One region of the Sodalis sp. RH19 genome, then DNA from elsewhere that is predicted to be linked to it. Evidence: predicted binding sites of a transcription regulator. Region 1 holds the regulator's gene; each other region holds the start of a gene.
What was found. The regulator LexA, encoded in region 1, represses DNA repair genes until DNA is damaged. The targets are predictions, from matches to a motif close to TNCTGTATGTACATACAGNA.
Positions count from the first base shown of each region.

Region 2: mutH (DNA mismatch repair endonuclease MutH) is a predicted target of LexA. The motif match lies at 1,294-1,313, and genes of this name have one in related genera.
Region 3: dinB (DNA polymerase IV) is a predicted target of LexA. The motif match lies at 1,271-1,290, and genes of this name have one in related genera.

Region 1 covers NZ_CP178734.1:4,278,554-4,280,825, reverse strand. The annotation lists gene plsB (glycerol-3-phosphate 1-O-acyltransferase PlsB) at 1-594, opposite strand, end outside; gene ACL2XF_RS19280 (diacylglycerol kinase) at 720-1,088, shown strand; gene lexA (transcriptional repressor LexA) at 1,209-1,817, shown strand; gene ACL2XF_RS19270 (CsbD family protein) at 2,223-2,272, shown strand, end outside.
Region 2 covers NZ_CP178734.1:5,650,983-5,653,254, forward strand. The annotation lists gene ACL2XF_RS25520 (TerC family protein) at 1-283, opposite strand, end outside; gene mutH (DNA mismatch repair endonuclease MutH) at 367-1,059, opposite strand; gene rppH (RNA pyrophosphohydrolase) at 1,750-2,272, shown strand, end outside.
Region 3 covers NZ_CP178734.1:3,321,897-3,324,168, forward strand. The annotation lists gene pepD (beta-Ala-His dipeptidase) at 1-154, shown strand, start outside; gene dinB (DNA polymerase IV) at 174-1,259, opposite strand; gene dpaA (peptidoglycan meso-diaminopimelic acid protein amidase) at 1,445-2,182, shown strand; gene ACL2XF_RS15105 (class II glutamine amidotransferase) at 2,153-2,272, opposite strand, start outside.

The sequences.
Region 1 (2,272 bases):
AATCATGGCGACGCGTGCCAGCTTCTGCGCGATGGTTTTATCGGTGCCATGCTCGGTCGCCATATAGCGCATGGACAGCGGACGGGAAAAACGCACAAAGCTGTCGCGCCCCAACCACAAGACGGCGATAAACTTCTGGAAACCATTGAGGAGGCGCAACTGGGGCGCCGGCTGGTTCTGCTGCGCTTCACGGCCGGGCGATCGTCCGAACATAACGGATACCGGCACCATCTGGACATCAAGCTGCGGATTATTGCGATGTAAATCCAGATAATCGTGAAACAGCTTCACGGATTCCAGTTTTTCGGAAAAATAGCGAAAAATACGGGGGCCATCGTGGATAAAGACGTAGCGCGGCAAGACGACGCCGTCGATCTCCAGCGGTATCAGCGGATCGGACAACCCCAGTTGCAGACATTGCGCGCGCAGGGTGAGCAGGTCCGTCTTGGAGTTATAGGGCAAAACATACATCATTGGCCGCAGCGGGTCCAAGCCGGCTTCTTGCCGGGGATTGGCGGGAATGGCTTTACTCCGCACCAGTAGCCTGAGCGGTAAATTCAACAACGTATAATAAATAGTACGCCAGCCTGACATATCTTCGTGAAGCCTCTTGTTAGCATTGCGCCACAAGAATACCAGAAACCGCGCGACAGATCTGTGGTGATGCGAACGAGAAGAAACGGTAATATAGGCACAATTTTTCTTTAGCGCGCAAAATTATGGCAAACCAAACCAACGGACTTCGGCGCATCTTTAACGCCATGGGCTATTCCATAAAAGGATATCGCGCCGCCTGGCGGCATGAAGCCGCTTTTCGCCAGGAAGTGGTGGTTGCCGTGGTGGCGGTTGCCCTTGCCTGTTACCTGGAGCCAGAACCCGTGGCGCGGATTTTATTGATCGGTTCGGTATGGCTGGTGCTGATCATTGAGATCGTGAATAGTGCTATTGAAGCGGTGGTGGATCGCATCGGGCCGGAGCTGCATCCACTTTCTGGCCGGGCGAAGGACCTGGGCTCGGCGGCGGTGACCCTGGCCATTGTTTTGGCGCTGTTCGTGTGGATAACGCTGTTATGGCGGTATATTCCTTAAAATGGCCGGCGCGGCCGGTCGTCGGCAGGGTTTTATCACATTTTGCAACGCTTGTGGTTTTCAATTGCTGCGGACCTGTATATACTCACAGAAAGACTGTATAAACAAACAGGGGACGGAATGAAAGCATTAACCGCCAGACAACAAGAGGTATTTGACCTCATCCGCGATCATCTTGCGCAAACCGGCATGCCGCCGACCCGGGCGGAGATCGCGCATCGTCTGGGATTTAAATCCCCTAACGCCGCCGAAGAGCACCTTAAGGCGCTGGCGCGCAAGGGCGCCATCGAAATCGTTTCCGGCGCCTCGCGCGGCATCCGGTTATTGATAGAAGAAGAAACCGGCCTGCCGCTGATCGGCCGCGTGGCCGCCGGAGAACCCCTGCTGGCCGAACAGCATATCGAAAGCCATTACCAGATCGATCCCGATCTGTTTAAGCCCCACGCGGATTTCCTGCTGCGTGTCAGCGGCATGTCCATGAAGGATATCGGCATCATGGACGGCGATCTGCTGGCGGTGCATAAAACCCAGGATGCCCATAACGGTCAGGTCGTGGTGGCGCGAATCAATGACGAGGTCACGGTAAAACGCCTGAAAAGACACGGTAACATCGTTGAGTTGCTACCGGAAAACAGCGAGTTTTCGCCCATTATTGTCGATTTGCGCGAGCAGGAAATGTCCATCGAAGGTTTAGCGGTCGGCGTTATCCGCAACGGCAACTGGATTTAACTCACGGTGCTCCATGGCATCCTGAATATCCCTTATCCCGCGTCAGCGAGAATTTTATGGCGGATAACCGGCGACGCGGAATGCGGGTTCGCCGCCATAAAAGTGCTGCGGCGCGGCCGCTGCCGCTAGCGGTATTTATATTTAGTTACAATTAGCGGTGTACGGGCTGATACCTTCTACCTACTGTTTTATTTCACCTTATAGCCCATACGGCGTTTATAACCCTGCCAATATGGTCTAATCATCTGCTGAATAAACCTTATGCCAAATCCCCTGCTATACTTTAGACATAGGGTTAACTTATGACATGCAGGTTTTGGGACGCAATACGTGTCCTCGCTATGCGCTAATAAAACCTGGAGTGGCAGATGTTGACTGAGAAACCGATAACCAAGGAGAACTCCGATGAACAAAGATGAAGCCAGCGGTAATTGGAAACAGTTCAAAGGTAAAAT
Region 2 (2,272 bases), 1.4 Mb from region 1:
CTCCCAGCAGTAATATCAGGTCGCGGATCGATACCTCGGTCGCGAAAACGGTAAACAACGGGTAGGTAAGGCGAATCACCCACGAAATGGACGCCAGCAGGCAAAGCCGCATGACCATGGCGCCGAACAGGCCCAGACGGCGGGCTTTGGCTTGCTGTCTCGCGGGCAGCTTGGCGACGACCAGGGAGAGAAAAATGATATTATCAATACCAAGGACGATTTCCAGAACAGTCAGTGTTCCCAGCGCCAGCCACGCATCGGGATCCACGATCCAATCAAACATTGTGATCCATTACCTAAATGTAAACGAAGCTTAAACGAATATTATAAACAGGTCCAAAGGGCAGCAGGCAAGGTAAAATGCATTTACATCAGGAAATGCCGTGCCAGCATTGGCCCGGTGAAGGTCTTTTTCAGGTAAAACCCGCGCGGTAACGTCATGATCGGCTGGCCGAATTCGCCGATGGCCCTGGTCAGCGCCCGGCTATTGGCGGCCTTGGGCCTCAACTGCAGCACCTCGCCGTGGCGCGCGGTGATATGTTCCACGCGCCCGAGTACGATTAAATCCATTAATTCCTCCCAGTCGTTTTGCAACAGCGATTCTTCCTCGGCGCTGGGACTCCACAGCAGCGGCGTGCCGATACGGCGCCGGGTGAGCGGGATCGCGCGCTCGCCTTCCACCGGTATCCACAATACCCTGGCCAGCTTATACCTGACATGGCTGGACGCCCAGGTGACGCCGCTGTTGCCGGTCAGCGGCGCGACACAGACAAAGGTGGTTTCCAGGGGGCGGCCGCGGCCGTCGACCGGTATGGTTTTCAGTTCCACCCCGATGGCGGCAAAATCCTGCTCGGGTTTACTGCCCGCGCTGGCGCCCAGGTAACGTTCCAGCAAGACGCCGATCCAGCCTTTATCACGTTTCAGGTTGGCCGGCATTACCAGGCCCGCGTGCGCCGCCAGTTCACCCAGATTATAGCCCGCCAGGGCGCTGGCGCGCGCCAATAGCTCTATTTCGTCCCCCGGCGGGAGGATCGGTGTGGCGATGAGGGGAAGGGTCATAAACAGTTATCCGCGTGCTGTATAAAAACTAATCGGTCGCCGGGGCCGTCCGACCCAGGATCGGCATTTAATCATCAGCCATAAATAATAGCATGATTTCACACTCTTTTTTAAGCGTCGATCGCGTTTTTCCGCCGGCGCGCCCGAGGTTGTACACCTGAAGCGGGCGACAATGAACAGGATCTTACACCATGTTATCCACAGAAGTATGGGATAAACCTAATAAACTGGCACTACTGTCACTATTTACAGCCTTGACGCCCCTGTTTTTTACAGGTTTGTACATATATCGCCGCGCTTTACAGCATAATTTGTGGATAAAATCATCATCGTCTGTTTTTTAACCTCATCGCGCGCAACCGGTGGACAGGCGGATCCCGCACGATCGTTCCCACGGCGGGATCCGGCAACAGGCGATTGAAAATCATTGTGTTTTCCCGCGGCGCGTTTTGCAAAGCCGGCACGCGGCGAAAAGTTTTCCCTCTTTAACCCAGTGTTCTGCACATACCTATCCACAGAAAAAGTGAATAAAAGCACCGGCAGTTATCCCCGGCTGTTGATAACCAAGCCGCATCCGGACGCCATTCGACGTCCAGGAAGTCGGACATTCCTTAAAAGCAGTGGTTTACCGTATTGAGCGAGTGTGAAACAATCAGGCTATCTTGCATTTTATGTAATCGAGGTAGTCCGGTGATCGATGATGATGGCTACCGCCCGAATGTTGGTATTGTGATCTGTAATCGTGATGGGCAGGTGGTATGGGCCAGGAGATATGGGCAGCACTCATGGCAGTTTCCCCAGGGCGGCATTAATCCCGGCGAAACCGCGGAACAGGCCATGTACCGTGAACTGTACGAAGAGGTCGGGCTGAGCCGTAAGGATGTGCGCATACTGGCCTCCACCCGTAACTGGTTGCGTTACAAGCTGCCGAAGCGTCTGGTACGCTGGGACACCAAGCCGGTTTGTATCGGCCAGAAGCAAAAATGGTTCCTGCTGCAGCTCATGTGCCCGGACGCCGATATCAATATGCAGCGCGGGGGCACCCCTGAGTTCGACGGCTGGCGCTGGGTCAGTTTCTGGTACCCGGTGCGCCAGGTGGTTTCTTTTAAGCGGGACGTTTACCGCCGGGTAATGAAAGAGTTTTCTACTATTGTCATGCCGTTGCAGGAAAGCGCTGTGCAACGGACTCTCCCAGGCTACAGACGGAAGAGGG
Region 3 (2,272 bases), 960 kb from region 1:
GTTTAAAAAACCCTATCCGCGCATGGATATGGTGTCCATCGGGCCGACCATTACAGGACCGCACTCCCCGGATGAACAGGTGCATATTAAAAGCGTCGGCCAATACTGGATATTGCTTACCGCGCTGCTGAAAGCCATTCCTGAAAAGCACTAAAGCGTAACGCCCCCGCGCCTCAGGGAAGAGGCCGGTGGCGCAAATCGTCTTCCCAATTAAGCATGAGCTGACGCTCGATTTGCGGATCCAATAACGTTACATGCAGCCCCACCAGCCGCACGCCGCGATCGCCGCGCCGCTGCTCCCAGGCCTGCCGCGCAATATGCAGCAAATCCTCTTTGTTCAACTTCGGCCAGACATGCTCCTGGGTGGTCTGCTGGAAATCGGCGAACTTCAGCTTAATGCCCTGCCGGGCGATATGCAGATCCGGCCTGACCCGGCCAAGACGTCGCTCCAGTTCCGGGTAAAGCTGTTCGATAATGGCCTCGCACTCTACCCAGGCGACGATATCTTCCGCCAGCGTGCGCTCGACGCCGACGGATTTGCGCAGGCGATCGGACGAGACCTCCCGTTCGTCGATACCCTGTGAACGCTCCCAGATCACCCGGCCGAATTTACCAAACTGCCGCAGCAGCGTCGCCAGATCACAGCGTTGTACATCCAGGCAGGTCGTTAAGCCCATGTCGGCGAGTTTTTTGGCGGTGACTTTACCCACGCCGGGTATTTTGCCTAACGGCAACTGCGCCAGAAAAGCCGGCACGTCCCCGGGAGTAATCACATACTGTCCGTTGGGCTTATTCAGGTCCGAAGCAATCTTGGCTAAGAATTTTACCGGCGCCACGCCCGCCGAGGCGGTAAGGTTCAGCTCGTCGGCAATCTGGCGGCGGATGGCCTGGGCCATCAGCGTAGCCGACCCGCTGTGATGATGGCTGTCCGTCACATCCAGGAAAGCTTCGTCCAGCGACAGCGGTTCAATCAGCGGCGTATATTGGCTGAATATATGCCGGATATGTTCCGAGGCTTCTTTGTAGGCCGCCATGCGCCCGGGCAGCAGTTTTAAATGCGGGCAGAGTTTCAGCGCCATGGCGGTCGACATGGCGCTATGCACGCCGAATACCCGGGCCGGATAATTAGCGGTGCTGATGACCCCGCGCCGGTCCGCCCGGCCGCCGATGGCGATGGGGATATCGCGTAAAGTCGGATCGTCGCGCATTTCCACCGCCGCGAAGAAGCAATCCATATCGACATGTATGATTTTACGCATTTATCCCCCTTAACTGTACAAGTATACAGTAAGACGACGAATTTATACAAAACGTATCTTGATAAATATACAGGCAGTGATATCTTGTCGCTGTTTTAGTTGTTTTACTTGCCGTTTTTTAAAGGGTCCGCCGACAACGCCCCGTTGCCCGGCATCTTTATTATTTTGACTACGCAGGAATGATAATGGGCAAAATCGCGCTGTTGTTTGCGATATTGTTTTGTATACCGGCCATGACGTCCGTCAGTTATGCCAGTGAGCAGGCGCAGACGCAGGTATCGAAAGAATTAAAGGCACAACTATTAGGCTCACCGGTTTTTATTCAGATCTTTAAAGAAGAACGAACGCTTGAACTGTATGCCAAAATGGGTAATGAATACCGCATGCTGGGCAGCTACCGCATTTGTAATTTCTCCGGCGGCCTGGGTCCGAAACGCCGGGAAGGGGATTTTAAAAGCCCGGAAGGGTTTTATTCAATTACCAACCGTAACCTAAATCCGAACAGTCATTATTATCGGGCGATAAATATCGGTTTTCCCAACGCCTACGATCAATCGCAAGGCTATTCCGGCGCGATGCTAATGATCCATGGCGACTGCCGTTCTATTGGCTGTTATGCCATGACCGATGGATATATCGCCGAAATTTATCATTATGTGGAAGCCGCGTTGCAAAACGGACAGGCCCAGGTCAATATCCATATTTTCCCGTTCCGGATGACCGAGGCAAACCTGCAGCGCCACCGTTTTTCGACGTATTATCCTTTCTGGCGTTCACTTGAACCGGGTTATGCCTATTTTGCCCGCTACCACCAGCCGCCGGCGGTGGCGGTCGTCAACGGTCAATACACCATCAACGCGCCGCTGCAGTTAAACAGCGGCACCCCGGTAATTTCACAGTTCGCGCTCTCCGAAACGAAATAATACGCTCTCCCCTGGCGCAATCTTGTGCCAGGTTTCATTCCCCGTCAGCGGCTGCGTGGCGATAACGGTGACCACGTCGTTTGGCGTGGT